Prochlorococcus marinus CUG1415: one gene and its partner. Each later gene encodes a partner of the first gene's protein in a complex. Links are inferred from orthologs where the notes say so. Each region holds a gene or a part of one and is shown on either strand. Other genes may lie near its edges. The genes, in order: pheT and pheS.

The links.
Region 2: the proteins of pheT (region 1) and pheS are in contact, whole or in part, in a crystal structure (PDB 6P24), measured with the Escherichia coli proteins. The link is inferred for Prochlorococcus marinus CUG1415 from one-to-one orthologs.

What each region holds. Positions count from the first base shown.
Region 1 is NZ_JAAORL010000001.1:875,329-884,368, reverse strand. Bases 220-3,286 are described here. They hold pheT (phenylalanine--tRNA ligase subunit beta), read left to right. Parts: upstream 220-564; coding sequence 565-3,009; downstream 3,010-3,286. Other genes in these bases: HA143_RS04980 (hypothetical protein), read left to right, coding at 3,115-3,286; rpmG (50S ribosomal protein L33), read right to left, coding at 269-463; rpsR (30S ribosomal protein S18), read right to left, coding at 220-256. Outside these bases: more of rpsR, read right to left, coding at 35-219; more of HA143_RS04980, read left to right, coding at 3,287-3,363; HA143_RS04970 (DUF4922 domain-containing protein), read right to left, coding at 4,571-5,401; HA143_RS04965 (DUF2237 family protein), read right to left, coding at 5,450-5,833; HA143_RS04960 (hypothetical protein), read left to right, coding at 5,935-6,153; metH (methionine synthase), read right to left, coding at 6,163-9,040.
Region 2 is NZ_JAAORL010000002.1:222,861-231,736, reverse strand. The notes cover bases 2,058-4,960. They hold pheS (phenylalanine--tRNA ligase subunit alpha), read left to right. Parts: upstream 2,058-2,956; coding sequence 2,957-3,964; downstream 3,965-4,960. Other genes in these bases: cbiT (precorrin-6Y C5,15-methyltransferase (decarboxylating) subunit CbiT), read right to left, coding at 4,957-4,960; HA143_RS07300 (NAD(+) kinase), read left to right, coding at 4,035-4,943; surE (5'/3'-nucleotidase SurE), read right to left, coding at 2,079-2,888; HA143_RS07315 (DUF3611 family protein), read left to right, coding at 2,058-2,099. In the rest of the region: HA143_RS07325 (thiamine phosphate synthase), read right to left, coding at 1-566; HA143_RS07320 (bifunctional riboflavin kinase/FAD synthetase), read right to left, coding at 574-1,497; more of HA143_RS07315, read left to right, coding at 1,566-2,057; more of cbiT, read right to left, coding at 4,961-6,231; HA143_RS07290 (hypothetical protein), read left to right, coding at 6,315-6,566; HA143_RS07285 (DUF3122 domain-containing protein), read left to right, coding at 6,541-7,041; bifunctional diaminohydroxyphosphoribosylaminopyrimidine deaminase/5-amino-6-(5-phosphoribosylamino)uracil reductase RibD, read left to right, coding at 7,057-8,151; ATP-dependent zinc metalloprotease FtsH, read left to right, coding at 8,271-8,876.

The DNA of each region.
Region 1 (9,040 bases):
ATTAATTATAGTGCCAACTATATTCAATATGAAATTAGCCTTCAGGATTTACGAAGGGTAAAAGAGCTACAATTCTGGCTCTTTTTACAGCTAATGTAAGATCTCTTTGTTGCTTTGAGGTTAATCCAGTCATCCTTCTTGGTAAAATTTTACCCCTCTCAGTTATGAATTTTTTTAGGAGTTCTACATCCTTATAGTCAATAGGATCTCCAGGTTTGATAGGTGATAATTGTTTTTTAAAAATTGAATTAGGCATGATTTGATTTGATTACTTTATTTCTTTATGAATTGTCATTCTGTTTAAATGAGGATTAAACTTTTTTAGTTCTAATCTTTCAGTAGTATTTCTACGATTCTTTTCAGTAGTATATCTTGAGACACCATTTGATCTCTTAGGATCTGTGCTTGTCCTGGCTTCAGTACATTCCAAGGTCACTACAACTCTTGTCCCTTTTTTGGCCATTTTAATTAATACTTTATTGTATAATTTTCTATTGTACATCTTCAACAAACTTTTTTGAAGATATACTCATTTCTTTTATCATCATTGATTAAAAAATATATATGAAAGTTTCTCAAAATTGGTTAAAAAATTTAGTAGAAATTACTTCTACTCCTGAAGATCTCTCTGAGAAATTGTCTATTGGTGGATTTGAGGTTGAATCATTAGAAGATTGTTCAGAAAATGTAAATGGTGTTGTTTTAGGTAAGGTTTTATCTGTTTTAAAACACGAAGGATCTGACAAACTCTCAATTTGCCAAGTCGATATTGGTACTTCAAAGAATTTACAAATTATCTGTGGTGCGCGAAATATTAAACCAAATATTTATGTTTATGTTGCTACTGTCGGTGCGAAATTAAATGCAGTTGATTTAACTATTAAAAGAAGTGAAATTAGAGGTGTCATGAGTGAAGGAATGATATGCTCTCTGCAGGAATTAGGATTAGAAGACTCTAGCGAAGGGATAGAGATCATTGATGAAGATTTAGCCTTGAAACATGAACTTGGCACTCCAGGGGCTGAATTGCTTCAGTTAAATGATTTTATATATGATTTAGCCATTACAGCTAATAGACCTGACGGAATGTCGGTTATAGGTATAGCCCGTGAAATTTCTGCCCTTTTAGAATCCACATTCAATTTTCCAGAATTAAACCATAAATACAATATTCATTTACTTAAGGGAATTAAACTTTGCCCAGAGGCTATAAAATCTAATTGCATTTATACAATAAGCTGCATTGATGGAGTAAATGGAGATAAATTATCGCCAAAATGGCTTAAAGACCGTATAGAAAAATCAGGTATAAAATCGATTAATCTTATAGTGGATTTAACAAACTATATTCTTTTAGAGCAAGGACAACCTTTGCATGCGTTTGATAAAGAAAAACTATCTAATTTAATTGGAAAGGATGTTTCTCCTGAAGACTTCTCTGTGCGAAAAGCCAAGGATAATGAAAGCCTTGTATGTTTAGATGGTAAAAACTATGAATTAAATGAAAATATTACAGTAATTACTTGTTGTGATAAACCTGTTGCTATTGCTGGGGTGATAGGTGGGTTAGAGACTTCTGTAACCAATACTACCTCTTCTATTTACCTTGAAGGCGCTGTTTTTAATCCAGTTACTATAAGAAAATCTTCAAAGGCGGTTGGCATTAGAACAGAATCTAGCAGTAGATATGAAAAAGGGATTTCATCAAAAAATACAATAACTGCAGTTACTAGAGCTATTAATCTTCTAGAAGAATATTTTTCTATTAATTTACCAATGATAAATACTTCGAATTTAACAAATGATGAGGAAATTTTTATTAAATTACGTAGAAATCGAATACATAAAATTCTTGGTCCATTAATCATTAACGATCAATTTGAAAAAAGAAATTTATCTGATACTGAAATAGTTGATAAATTAACACTCATAGGTTGTACTTTAAAGAATAAAGAATATGGCTGGGATGTAGCAGTAATTCCTAATAGATCACAAGATTTAATCAGAGAAATAGATTTAATTGAAGAAATTGCGAGATTAATAGGCTATGACAGATTCGACTTGAACCTTCCTAATCCAATTAAGCCTGGGAAATTGTCATCAGAACAGTTGGCATTGAGAAAAGTAAAAAATGGGTTTACAGAAAATGGTTTTAATGAAGTACTTAGCTACTCTCTAGTTCCAGAAGATAAAGAAACACTTATAAAGATTTCTAATCCTTTGTTATTAGAAACTAGCTGCCTAAGAAATAATATCTGGAAAGAACATTTGGAGATTGTAAACCGGAATATAAAAGCTGGACAAACAAGTTGTTATATATTTGAAATTGGAAATGTTTTTCATAAGAATACTGAGTCCATTCAAGAAGAAGTACTGAATGGTGCAATTTATGGCAATAGAAAATTTGGAAAATGGGTAAATTCGGATAAGGATAATGATCTTAATTATTATCAGGCTAGAGGAAAGTTAAAGGAAGCCTTAGCATGTTTGAATATAAAAATTGACGATAAACCTACTGACTCATTTGATTTTCTACATCCAGGAAGAACAGCAAAATTAATTATTGAGGGTAAAGATGCAGGTTATTTTGGAGAAATTCATCCAAAATTAATACTAGAAAAGAAGTCATTAAAAAAAGTTTATTTATTTAGCATTAATGTAGCTAACCTCTTGGGAGCTAGTACAAGAAAAAATAAATGGATTCCAATATTTAAGCAATACCCAATTGTTCCGAAAATGGAAAGGGATATTAATTTTGTTTTCAGTAAGGAATTTTTAATTAGCGATATAACTTCAGAAATAAGAAAAACAGGAAAAAATCTTTTAGAGGATGTATATTTAATAGATGTTTTTAAAGATATTAAACTTGGGGAGGATTATATAAGCTATACATTTAGATTATCTTATAGAGATAAAAATAAAACATTACTGGACTCAGATATTAATTCAATACACTCAAGCATTATTTCTAAAGTTGAAAATAGTTTTAATACAAAGCTGAGGAATTAACTATACTGATAGTCTTATTTGAGACTATTAATGAGTCTAATCATAATTCTTATATAAGATAAGCAATAATCCTGTAAAACTGATTAATGTTGTATTATATGACTCATGATCAATTTTTTGTCTCTATTGCTATCTTCTGTTCTTTGGGTACAAGTCCCTCAGTGGGCAGATGATTGGTCGAAATGCTCTATTGATGTACCTGATGCATCATGCCATTGGTATATAACTGCTCCCGATAATACTTTTGGGGAAGGATTTGATTGGGCTACTGCTTCTTGGTTTGATGTTAACGGATTAAGTGATGTTCCTAGTATTGATAAGCAAACTGCCATTCAAAAGCTTCAATCCAAGTAGTACTGTCTATAAGACAGTACTAATAGATATAAAACTCTTTTATAGCAGTGATTTATAGTCATCCTTTATTCTCTGGACATAGAGAGGACATGATTCATTGATTTATTAATCAATTTAAATAAAATTTCATGTTTACAGAAGTTTTCAAATAAAAATGTACTAAGTAAATCAATTGATTTATTTATCTTATTTCTCTATTTTAAGACTAGGTATTAGACTAATAGTTAGTCTCATGTAAGAATTGCTATACAGATAAATTTCTTATAACTCGACACGGTAAATTCTATTTTAATTTCTTTTTATTCAAAATAAATGTTTATTTAAATTTGGACTAATAAATAAATGGATGAAGGCCTGCAATTTAATAAGTAACATTAATCTTATATTAGACTAATAAGTAGACCTGTATTTAGTCTTATATGAGAATTAGTATACTATCTCCTCCATAGTTTTTTTATGAATTGATATTCTTCATTTATCATCCTCATTTGATCTGTTGAACATCTTCCGCATTTGGATGCGTCTCTAAGGCTTATGTTTAAATTAGCTTTTTCTCTATATTGATCGTTATTTGAAACTATTTTATTTTAAAGATATTTCATTAACTTCTTTTTTTAACGTCTGATTTAATTAATAGCAATGCAGTATTTTCATCAATTTTTAAATTTACATTATTATTCTTTTTCTCGCTAAAGTCTATTTCTAGCTGTTGGCTATTAGGTAGAAAATCATCTTCTTGAATAAGTTCTGTTAATAACTTTTCTTACAGCTCCTATAGCTCTATAACCCCACTATTATCGTAATTGATCAAACCTAGAAATTATTCCTTCAGGTAAATCTATTGAAATTCATTTAGTATTTGAATCTTTAGGTATATTCAATAATCTTATTCTTAAATAATAAGGAATTTATTTAATTTTATTCAAAATCAATTGAAAGTCTATATTGAATATTATCTTTAATTCTAAACCTACTTATCTCAATGCCCCAATTTAATTAATTATCTTTTTATAATAATAATAAAATGCTTAATTGTTATTTCAAGTCATCAAAAGAAAAAAAGAGCTTTTATCAACATAAGAAATTAGAAATGCTCAATTATATTAAAGATTCTCTTGAACGTAAGATTGCTTCTGTAACAGCTTCTATAGAAGTTCTAGAAAGCCAAATAAGCAGAGATAAAGAACCTGAAGTTATTAATTAGTATTCAAACAAAACATTCTAAAAGTTTTTCTGGGCCAAATTTTTTTAAATAATTAATATCCGATTTTTCAGTTACTAGTAAATACCCTGCGAACCCTAAACCGTTAATACTGAATCCATGGATATTATCATTACTTCTTTTTATAATTGCAATCCATTTATTAGTTATTAAAAGATTGTATGGATATCTCGGTTTTCTATCCTTAATAGGGTCCCCAAGTCCTAATTTCTTACATAATTCTAAATACAATTCTAAAAGAGATGATGAATTTTCTAAAAAGTTAAATTTGGATACGATAATATTCTTTTTAAGCTTACTATCACAATCTTTAACTAATTTCATTTCTAAAAACCACTTTTCTCTTGGGCAAGATATCTCATCTTTAGATCTACGTAGAAGTTGAAAATGCCTGTGAGGTTGACTTGCTCCTGCAATAGGAGAACTGTTAAAAAACCATAATCCACTAGTATCTTTATTAACTTTTTTGATCGCATTCCAATCATTAATATCTATCCATCCATTTTGAGGTTGCCAACTATTTGTTATTAGTAAAATATGCCCTTTTTGTACAGGGTACTTATTTAATATTAATTGATGATTATTATCAATTTTGTCGATTTCTAGTATCTTTTCCCATGGACTAAATGGATTCTGCTTAGGACCGTAAAGTTTTTTTTTATTAAATTTTGAAGTATCAAGCTTTCTAATTATGAAGTCATCTTTTTCATATAAATCGCTTGTAATAATATCAGTTTTGAGTGGATATAATGATTCATCATCAATTGATAATCGAGTTTGTTCTAATGCTTTTTCCCAAAATATTTCTAAACTCATTTAAAAAAAGTTATCATAATCATTCTAAAAAAAATAATAAATTTGTAATTACTTTTTATTAAATTGATATTCTTTCAATTTTTTTAGAGGTACTGATTCTAAGACTATAATATTTGTTGATTCTAATATTACTTTTGGTGCTAGTCCGTCTAATAATGCTTGCTTCCACCTATCAAGACAAATACACCAATGATCTCCATCCTTTAGTCCTGGAAACGAATAAATAGGCATGGGAGTTATTAAATCATTACCTTGTGATTTACTATATTTCAGGAAATTATCATCCATTACACAACATATAGAATGATTCCCACCATCATTTTTGTCATAGTTGCAAAATCCATCTCTGAACCAGCCTGTCATAGGTGCACAATTACAAAGCTCAATTTTTTCTGCTAAGACATTCAATTGAATTTGATTATTCATAGTCATAGATTTTTTTTAAATAATAATAAAACACCAACATTTCTTAAAAAAAGGTTGACGAGTATGGGGGGTGAGGAGGTAATAATTCTAATAAGGTTTTTTTCATTATGGATTGGGACTTTACTGAAAACATAGCATTTAAAGCTCTTTATGATGCTTTTAAAGATAGTGAAGAAACTTCCGCATTAGAATTTTTATCTAGTGATGGTGCTTCATACTATCTTGAATTAACGCAAGATGCAGCAGGTGAGGGACTTGATCTGGGTGATAATGAAACAATGGAAGAACTTCAGCAAGAAATTATTGAATATCTAGAAAACAACTAAAGATTTAGCTTAAGCGCTGAAATATTTAGCTTTTGAGTGTAGTGAAATGATAGCTGTAGTACTTTGTTCTGGATGAAGTTGTTCAGATTCATCCATGGTCAAGTTAATTCTTTTTGCATCCAATAATGATAATTGTATGTTTGAATCAGATACTTTTGGACATGCAGGATATCCAAATGAAAATCTAGCTCCTCTATATTTTTGAGCAAGTATTTCTCTATTTTTGTCTGGCTCTTCAATTCTAAACCCACATTCAATACGAATTAATGCATGAATATACTCAGCCAGAGCTTCTGCTAATTGCACTGTAAGTCCATGGAATAATAAATAATCGCTATATTTATCTTCTTTAAATAATTTTTGAGAATATTCACTAGCAATTTCACCCATTGTTACTGCCTGCATAGGAAATATATCTATTGGTTTATCATTTTTTAAATCACAATAGAAATCAGCTATGCAAAGATTATTGCCAGATTTTTGTCTTGGAAAATTGAATTGGGAAATTTTATTTAATGATTTATCATCAAATAAAAAAATACTATTATCTTTTCTACCACATCTGAAATATCCATAAACTGCTTTGGGTGAAATAAGTTTTTTATCTACAATTGTCTCTAACCATTTATCTAACAATGGATTAGCATATGAATCCAAATAGTTATTGTATTCTTCTACGCTTTGGTTTTTCCCTTTTTTTATTTGCCATTGACCACTAAATAGAGCTTTTTTATCTAAATAAAAAATTAACTTATTCAAATCTATATTGACATCATTTATGACTTTCGTTCCCAAAAAAGGAGGTTTAATGGGTTCTTCTTCATTTATAAATTTAGATCTTATAAAATTTTCTTTTAAATTTAATTTATAAGTCTCATTGCTTATGGACTTTGATTTATTAACCACTTCAGAGTTGGTTTTTGATGAAGCTAAATTAATATCTATACCCTCATTATTAATAAATCCCTTTGTATTTGACCAGTTTCCCTTTTTTTTATTATCCATATATTCATTCATAAATTTTAGATCAGTGAATGCATCTTTTCCGTACAATATTTTTCCTTTATATATTTTGCTGCAGTCTTCATTTACAAATTTTGGCGTTAACGCTGCGCCTCCTAATATGACAGGTACACTAATATCTTCATTGTTAAAAGCCTCTAAATTATCTTTCATAAATGCAGTTGACTTTACAAGTAATCCGCTCATAGCGATGCAATCTGCATTGTGCTTCTTTTGTGCATCTATAATTGCAGAGACATCTTGCTTTATTCCAAGATTTATTACGTCATAACCGTTATTTGTAAGTATTATATCAACCAAATTTTTTCCAATATCATGAACATCGCCTTTGACAGTGGCAATTAAGAGTTTTCCATTAGATCTATTTTCATCTACAGTTTCCATATATGGTTCTAAAATTGAAACAGCAAATTTCATTGTTTCAGCAGATTGTAGTACGAATGGCAATTGCATTTGACCCGAGCCAAATAAATCGCCTACAACTTTCATCCCATCTAGTAAAAATGTATTTATTATTTCAAGAGGTTTATATTTTTTTAACGCTTTATTTAATTGATCCTCTAAACCAATTTTTTCTCCATCAATAATATGATTTTTTAAACTTTCTTCCAGAGTTAAATTTTTATTTTCCGAAGATGCTTTTTTGAAATCCTGAATAGATAAATCTTGAAAAGCCTTTGTTAGTTCCACTAATGGATCATAAGTACAAATATCATCTTTAAATTCTCTTTTGTCATATATCAAATCCAAGCAAAGCTTTTTAGTTTCTTCGGGAATTTTTGATAATGGCAAAATTTTATTTGGGGCGATGATAGCAGAATCCAATCCTGCATTAATGCACTCATCTAAAAATATTGAATTTAAATTAATTCTAGATAATGGTGATAGACCAAAACTTATGTTCGAAATCCCTAATATAATATGTATTTCTGGAAAATTTTCACGAATTTTAGAGATAGCACTAATTGTCTCTTTGGCATTTAATCTATCTTCTTCTATCCCAGTTGATATTGGTAGTGCTAATGGATCAAAAAAGAGCTCATAATCTGATAAACCACATTCTCTGGTTCTATTAATCGCTCTTTTAACAATGTTATATTTTTTATCTGAATTCCTAGCCATTCCATCTTCATCAATAGTTCCTACAACAAGCCCTGAACCATAACCTAAGGCCAAATTAAGAACTTGATCAAACCTTTCATCACCGTCTTCGTAATTGGTGGAATTTATAATACATTTACCGCCCGCTGACTTTAATCCACTTTCCATTTTGTCAGCATCTGTAGAGTCGATCATTAATGGTAAATTTATATTGGTAACTAGTCTTGAAGTTATTTCTTTCATATCTTTCACTCCGTCTCTTCCCACATAATCGACATTTACATCAAGAACGTGTGCATTTTCTTTTTGTTGTTTCTTCGCAATTGCAACTAAGCCATCCCAATCGTCGTTATTTAATAACTCTCTTACCTTTTTAGATCCACTTGCATTTAATCTTTCTCCTACTATCAAAATTGAGTTGTCTTGTTTGTATGGCACAGAATTATATATTGATGATGCAGAAGGAATAAAACCGCACGATTTATTTTTACCATTGTTGTTAGTTCTTTCATTATCGATAATTTCATCGATTATTGAAGAAAGATATTTTATATGTTCAGGTGTTGTCCCACAACATCCACCTATTAATTGAATATTAAAGTCATATATAAAATTCATTAACTGCATCTTTAATTCTATTGGCGTTAATCTGTAGTGAGCTACACCACCAATATTTTCTGGAAGACCTGCATTGGGAATACAGCTTATAGCGAAGGGAGAATTTTCAGACAAATATTTAATATGTTCTTTCATTTGCTCTGGA
Region 2 (8,876 bases), on another replicon or contig:
TTATCAGTTCCCGTTTTAAATCTATGTTGAATGATTCTTACTCCAGCAATTAAAATCTCTTCTATTATTTCTAATAAGTTTTCCTTTTGATCTGTGATGACATATAAGTCATTTTGTTTTAATATTTCCTCCGAATTCTTATGCTTGCTTAAACTTAATAAGTCGACTTCTAGAGAATAAATTTCATATCTTATTGCCGAAGCGATTTTTGAAAGCTCATGATTATGTAGCCTTGAGAATTCTTCTATCACTCTTAATGCTTCTTGAACTCTACCTGAATTAGAACTTAAGATTTGCTCAGAGCTCTTTCTTTTGATTTGCTCTTGATGAGTTAATCCTTTGCATTTGTCCTCAATATGATTCCTAGATTGTTTATAAACTTCTAAATGATTTTTCCCTAAAATTTGTCTAAAATTTTTAATCCTTTCAACATATTTTTCTTTGCCTAGACCAAATCTGGCCCAATCCTCTAGTACTCTTAGTCCTTCTCTAGCTCTATCAAGATTAGCGTCAATAATTTGATAAATTCTTAAATCTTCAGCGTTTGTAGTATCGGAATTCCGCATTGGTAATTTATTTTTTGTAATTTTTAAAAATTCTTAGGGCATTATCTCTATCTGTTTTTATTTGATTAGAAAGTTGGTCTATATTCTTGAACTTGATTTGAGATCTAAGCTTTTCAACTGGTTCTACAGATAGATTTAAACCATATAGATCAATATCTTTATTTATTAAATGAACTTCAACAGCAGATGGCAATAAAGGATTTATTGTTGGTTGAGAGCCAAGATTCATAACAGATTCAATTTTTTGGTTGGAATTTTCAATGGTAGTCCAAGCTGCATAGACTCCTTCTCCTGGTAAAAATTTTCTGCCATCTATTTCAAGATTTGCTGTGGGCCATCCTATACTTTTTCCAATCCCTTTACCTTTAACAACCTTTCCATTAAAACTATAAGGCCTATTAAGAATTTTGAAAGCATTTTTCAGATCACTTTTCTCTAATAAATCTCTTATTCTGCTGCTGCTGATTCTACCTTCTTTGTCTTCTAAAATAGGAGTAATTTTTAGTTTTATATCCGTATCTTTAATTGTATTTTTTATAGTATTTATGTCTCCACTTCTTTTAAAACCAAATTTAAAATTAGCACCTACAGAAATGTTTTTTGCCTGTAATTGATTTATTAAGATTTCTCTTACAAATCTTTCTGCACTTAATTTAGATAGTTCCTTATCAAAGGGAATCAGAACTAATTGTTCAATCCCAAGATCTTCAAGAATAGGTAGTTTTTCATCTGGGAGATCAAGTCTAAGGCGCGTTTCTTTATATAGAACTTCTCTGGGATGTGGCCAGAAACTCGCAATTGTTGGGGTATATAGATTTTCTTCAACTACACTTTTTATTAATTTTCTGTGGCCAGCATGTAGGCCATCAAAACTTCCAATAGCTATTGAAGTAGGATTCTTAACTTCAGATGGCGATATTAAAGAGATCAAAAGATTACGTGCAATTTTATGATTTTGATGGCAAATTTGAATAGATTATAGTTTATTCAATCAAATGAATGTCTGACAAAATTGATTTTCAGTCCCTTTCATTTGGAATGCGACGCATTGGATGGATACGCTTTTGGGTTCAATCCATTTTAGGTGTTGTCGTTGCGGCTGTTTTGCTTTTTTCAAATGTTGTTAATAATAACGAAGGACAGCTTGGCTTAGCGCCTGGACTATCACTTACAACAATATCCTTGATTTTACTACTTTTTAGTCTTTGGCAAGGTTGGTTAATAGTTAGAACTGGTAGAGCAATCGCAAGCAACGCAAGACCCTCAAGAGGACAAACTAGTAAATTAATAAAAAGAGGTCTCATAGTCGATTTATTAGGAATTTTGTTTGGATTAATTGGATATCAAGCTCTTATGGGTGCTCTATTTATACAAGCATCCTCTCAAACAACTGGACAATTGATAACAGCGACATCTGATATCCCAATTACTGGACTTGAAATATTATCAGTTCTCAGTAATACACAAGTTATTGCTGCGCATTTTTTAGGTCTTTGCTTTTCTTTATGGCTTTTAAGAAGGATTTACAAATAAATTATTAATTTTAGGTAAGTCGTCTAAATTACCCCTCCAAAATAAATCTGGTTCTACAGGTGTAAGCGAAATTTTATTGTCTTGTATTTGAGATACGTCACTGGGCCAGTTTTTTGGACCATAACCTTTTGATTTGAGATCTAAAACTACCTCACCTGCCAACCAATAATAATCGTCACCCCTTGGGTCTTCCCTTTTGGAAAATTGATTTTTATATTTTCTTACTGATAATCTTGTCCAGGATAATTCTTTTATTTTACTTTTCTCGCAAGGAGGTATATTCAAGTTTAATAGAAGTGAAGCTGGCCAGCTATCAATAATTGCTTGTTCGGCAATATTCATTGCAATTTCTCCAGCAAATTCAAAATTCTTCCATTTAAAACTAGCAACACTTATTGCCATGGAAGGAACATTTTCTAAGGTGCCTTCCATCGCTGCAGCGACTGTCCCTGAACAAAAAATATCTGTTCCTAAATTGGGCCCGTGATTTATTCCAGATAGAATTAGATCAGGTTTATTATCCAAGAGTTCAGATAGTGCTAATTTGACGCAATCAGCAGGCGTGCCAGAACATCCCCAAGCTTCAATGCCTTCCCCAAATAATTCGTCCGCTCTTTCCACTCTTAATGGAGATTGTAAAGTAAGACCATGACCAGTAGCTGATCTTTCTTGGTCAGGACATACTACTTTTACCTTATGCCCTCTTTTTTGCGCTGATTTTGCTAAAGCTCTTATCCCCGCAGCAAAAACACCATCATCATTGCTAATTAATATATTTAACGGTTTCATTAATCAATACATTTTATTTATGGACGATATTTAAGTAAGATAAAGCAATACTTATTTTTACTATATCAGTGAGTCAAATTGAATCATTAAGTCAAATTGAGGAAAAACTAAATAATCTTTCTCTTAAAGCAAAAAATAATATAGATAATTCCAATACTAAGGAAGAACTGGATCAATTAAGAGTTTCCTTGCTAGGGAAAAAGGGCCATTTGTCAATTATCTTGAAAACAATGGGTCAATTATCTGCTACTGATAGACCAATTGTTGGTCAGAAGGCAAATTTAATAAAGATTAATTTGCAAGAATTAATAACCAAAAGAAAAAATCAATTAAATAGTGAAGCCTTAGAGAAAAAGATTAAAACAGAAAAAATTGATGTAACTATTCCTCCAATTGGAACCCCCCCTGGAAGTAAACATCCTTTAATTTCAACTCAAGATGAGATCATAGATATTTTTTGTGGTTTAGGATATTCAGTTGAAAGTGGACCTGAAATAGAAACTGATTTTTATAATTTTGAGTCTCTCAATATACCTAAAAATCATCCTGCGAGAGATATGCAGGATACTTTCTATTTAGATGAGAATCGACTTTTGAGGACTCATACTTCTCCCGTTCAGATAAGATACTTGGAAAATAATCCTCCTCCAGTAAGAATTATTGCTCCAGGAAGAGTTTACAGGAGAGATGCTGTAGATGCTACTCATTCTCCTGTATTTAATCAGGTTGAGGTTTTATGTATAGATAAAGGTATTAATTTTAGTCATCTAAGAGGAACGGTTCTTACTTTTTTAAAGACATTTTTTGGAGATATCCCTGTAAGATTTAGAGCTAGTTATTTCCCATTTACTGAACCTTCAGCCGAAGTAGATGTTCAATGGAAAGGTAAATGGTTAGAAGTAATGGGATGCGGAATGGTAGATCCTAAGGTCTTAGAAAAATTAGGAATAGATTCTGAGACATGGACCGGATTCGCAGCTGGATTAGGAGTTGAAAGATTTTGCATGGTAAGACATCAGATTGACGACATAAGAAAATTTTATACAAATGATCTTAGATTCTTAGAACAGTTCTAATAAAATTGAAATTTTAAATTAGGATTGTCAAGCAAATTAGTTTAAAATAGTTATAGTTTTAGTTTTTTGATTGGTACGTAAAGCAGGGCTAATCGTTAATGATGGGAAAGAACTTGCTGTTCAAACTGCAAGTTCAGTTCAGAATAAATTGGAAAAATCCAATTATGAAGTTGTAAGAGTTAGTAGCTCTGGCGGAATGGTTGGATTCGCCAATCCTGATCAACATGTTCGTCCTTTGGGGTATAAGAACTGTGTTCCAGAGGGGTTTGACTCGTCAATGGAATTTGCAATTGTTCTTGGTGGAGATGGAACTGTTCTATCTGCAGCAAGGCAAACAGCACCTGCTAAAATTCCAATCCTTACAATAAATACAGGTCATTTAGGTTTTCTTGCGGAAGCTTATTTATCAAATCTTGATGAAGCAATAGATAAAATCATTGCTGGAAATTGGGATATTGAAGAAAGAACTTGCTTCATAATAAGTGTTATGAGGAATGAACAGAGAAGATGGGAGTCTCTATGCCTTAATGAAATGGCCCTTCATAGAGAACCTCTTACAAGTATGTGTCATTTTGAGATTTCTATAGGGCGACATGCTCCTGTGGATATTTCAGCTGATGGCGTAATTTTATCTACTCCAACTGGTTCTACTGCTTATTCTCTGAGTGCTGGAGGACCAGTTATTACACCTGATTGCCCAGTTGTGCAATTAACTCCAATTGCTCCACATTCATTGGCCTCAAGGGCATTGGTTTTTAATGATTCAGAGCCAGTGACTGTTTTCCCCGCAACTCCTGAAAGGTTGGTAATGGTTGTTGATGGAAATGCTGGTTGTTATGTTTGGCCTGAAGATAGAGTTTTAATAAGAAAAAGTAAACACTCAGTAAAGTTTATTAGACTTGAAGATCATGAATTTTTCCAGGTTTTAAGAAATAAACTAGGTTGGGGTTTGCCCCATGTGGCTAAACCTAACAAATAACAATTATCGAAATTTATTTTTTCCCTTTTAATAAAAAAACAGGATTATTTGGCTCTAATCTAATTCCCTCAGCGATACTTAAGCTTTTATAGGTCTGAATTAAATTTAAATTGGTTTTGAAATTTTTATCTTCTAATTCCTCTTTCAATTCTTTAATAGTTTGAATGTCAATTATTGGTATAACTATAATGTCTCCAATATTCATACCCTGAGTAAGTTTATTAATAATTTGAATTTTAGTCTTTTTATCACATCCTCCAACTACTAATCTATTAGGTATTTCAAAAGAACTTAAATTTCTTGTATTCAAGGTATTGTTTATGTCTTCTTCAAAAATAAATTTTGGTTTAACTCCAAGCCTTTTTGAGTTCTCTAGTATTAATGCTTTTGAGCCAATCCTTTTGTCGATACAAAACAAATCTAAATTAGGCCTTAATTTTAATGCCTCTAAACCAATTGACCCACAACCTGCTCCTATATCCCAGATGACACCATTTTTAGGGAGCTCTAGATCAGCTAGGATTTGAACGCGAACCTCCCTTTTAGTTAATAAATTTGGTCTATCATCAAAAGTTTTAAAAATATGGTCACTGATTCCGAAAATAGGGAGATTATTATTTGAGTAATTTTTCTTTGTTTCTGTAAGAACAACAATGTTCAAACTTGATATGTCTGAGGGCAATGAATCTTTAAGATTTAATTTTCTTATATTTTCATTGTCGAAGCCTATCTCTTCACAGAGCCAAAAATCATAGAAATCAATCAGATTTAATTCTGATAAGTTTTTTTTGATTATTTCTAAACTTTTGTTATTGGAATCTGTAATAATAGCCAAACTTGAAGGCTTTGCTTTTAGAGCCTCAACTAACTTAGTCGAATCTCTGCCGTGCATACTTACATTAACAGTATCTTGCCATGGGATCTTTAACTTACTAAACGCTAATTGAATGCAAGTATTTGAAGGGTAGAAACTTAATTCATCTTTTGAAAAATTTTCTAGTAGGATTCTACCTATTCCAAACCAAAGTGGATCTCCTCTCGAAATTAAAATAACATCAGTTTTTTGAGATCTAAGCCAGTTAACAAGTTCGTTATTACTGTTACTCGAAAAAAATAATTTCTTTTTTTCTAAATCATTTTCGCTCCATGATTTAATTTCTTCAAAATATGAATTCGGAACTGCAATATTTCCTGTCTTTATAAATAAATCTTGTAATTTGGAAGGTAAATCTTCAAATATATATGAATTAATACCTACTATATGAATTTTTCTATTAACTTCAGTCATCAATATTTAATGAAAAGGAACTAAACTGTTTGAATGTTTTATTAAATTATTTTATGATTATTCGAGTTATCATAGTAAATTAATTGTCTGAAAGGAGAAAGAGATTACATGATTTATTGTTAACTCTAATTAATAAGGATAATGAATTTGAGTTTATTGAGGAAGATTCTAGCGATTTAACATCTAGCTATTCTGAAAAAGACACTTTGAATTTATCTCGAGTTATAGAAAAAAATCGTAAAATAATCAAAAGGTATCAAGCTATTGTAAGAACAGCTGTAACTTTAGATGCCCTTATGGATTCTGAAAATGAAGAAAATTACAAAATCAAATAAAAATATTTTTTTAAAAGGAATATTACTTTTGATTTTACTACTATCCTTTATTTTTAACCCAATAAAAGTATCTGCAGAAGTTGCAGAAACAGAAATAAATGGGGAGTTAATAAATGCTAGTAGTGAGTTTTTAAGGGACTTGGACTTTGAAACTTGGCAATTAGTAGCTTATAAATCACCTCTATTTGCAGATAAATTGATCTTGAGAGTAATAGGTTATCCAGGAAATCTTAGGATTGATCATCCCACTGACTTGAGGGTTGAATCAGGCAGAAAACAGTGGCTTTTAGATGATAAAACATTACTTAATGTAGAATTAGCAAATGATGGAAGACAAGCTGCTGCAGAATTTGATCTTGATGAATTGATTAAAAATTTAGATAAAAATAGACCATTAAGATTATTTTTGTCAGGAGTTTTTTCTGAGTTACCTGTTCCTCCTTACCTAGTTAAAGAATGGAGATCATTAAGTTGATTATTGATAGAAGAAATGTCTAAAAAAAATGTAAGCCATACAAAATGGATGAAAAGAGCAATTTTTTTGGCTTCTTTAGGTAAAAATACAACTAGTCCTAACCCAAAGGTGGGAGCAGTAATACTTGATAAAAATGGAAACCTTATTTCAGAAGGATTTCATTTCAAGGCCGGGATGCCCCATGCCGAGGCAATGGCTTTTAGGAATTTAAAAAAGGATGCTAAAGGGGGATCAATGTATGTAAATCTTGAACCTTGCTGCCACCAAGGTAAAACACCTCCATGTGTAGATAAAGTAATATCGTCAGGGATAAGAAAGGTATATGTATCTATTCAAGATCCTGATAAAAGAGTCTCTGGTAAAGGTATTAAATTGCTAAAAGAAGCTGGAATTCGAGTTCACTTAGGATTATGTAAAAAAGAATCCTTAGAATTAAATAAAGCTTTCATTCATAGGAATATTACAAAAAAGTCATTTGGTGTTCTTAAATGGGCTATGAGTATTGATGGCCGAATAGGTTTAAAAAATGGCAAAAGTAAATGGATTACTAGTGAGCAATCAAGGTCAATAGTTCATTCTTTTAGAGCAGAATTTGATGCAATAATCATTGGTGGAAACACATTAAGGAAAGATAATCCACTTTTGACTACCAGAGGTTCAAAAAATCCTGAGCCTTTGCGAGTTGTTTTTACAAAAAGTTTAGATCTCCCCTCAAAATCTAGTCTTTGGGATTGTAATAAAGCAAAAACTATAGTTATTTATGATTCTTCCACAGCAAATGAAAGCTACCTCAAAAGGATTCCAAAATGTGTGGAGGTTGAAAAGATACCATCAGATAATCCAGAGTTAATTTCAAAATTACTTGCTAAAAGAGGGTGTAATAAAATCCTGTGGGAATGTGGTCCTAGATTGGCTACCGCCGCTATCCAAACTAATTGTATTCAGGAAATTATTACTTTTATTGCTCCAAAAATATTAGGTGGAGAAAATAGTATGAATCCCTTTGGTGATTTTGACTTTAGAGAAATGGATGAAATTATTAAATTAAGTAATTCACAGGTTAGTTTGATCGGTAATGATATATGCGTTAAGAATTCATTTGAAAATTAATTTTTCATACTTAATTCTTATTCATCAAAGTATATAGCGTTCGGTTCTTACCCAAAAAAAATAATACGGATACGGAAACTTTTTGTTTAGTTTATAATGAGTAAAAATTGATCACTACCATGCCAATAAGACAAGATGATAATCAACCTAATAGAAGATTTGGAATTGTTAATATCATCTTAATAGGAGTTGGAGCATTACTTTTATTTAGTAGTCTTTTCCCTAATCAAAATATGCAAATACCTAGGGTTCCTTACTCTTTATTTATAGATCAAGTGAATGATGGAGAAGTAAAAAGAGCTTATATTACGCAAGAACAAATTAGATATGAGTTAAATGGAGCAGAAGAAGGCGCACCTTCGGTTTTAGCAACAACCCCAATTTTTGACATGGACCTTCCACAAAGGTTAGAAAGTAAGGGGGTAGAATTTGCTGCTGCTCCTCCCAAAAAACCTAACATCTTCTCAACAATTTTAAGCTGGGTTGTTCCGCCTTTAATTTTTATCCTCGTTTTACAATTTTTCGCCAGAAGAAGTATGGGAGGCGGAGGTGCTCAAGGAGCTCTAAGTTTTACTAAAAGTAAAGCCAAAGTTTATGTACCCGATGATGAATCAAAAGTAACATTTGATGATGTGGCAGGAGTTGATGAAGCTAAGGACGAATTAACTGAAATAGTTGACTTCTTAAAAAGACCTGAGAGATATACAGATATTGGGGCTAGAATT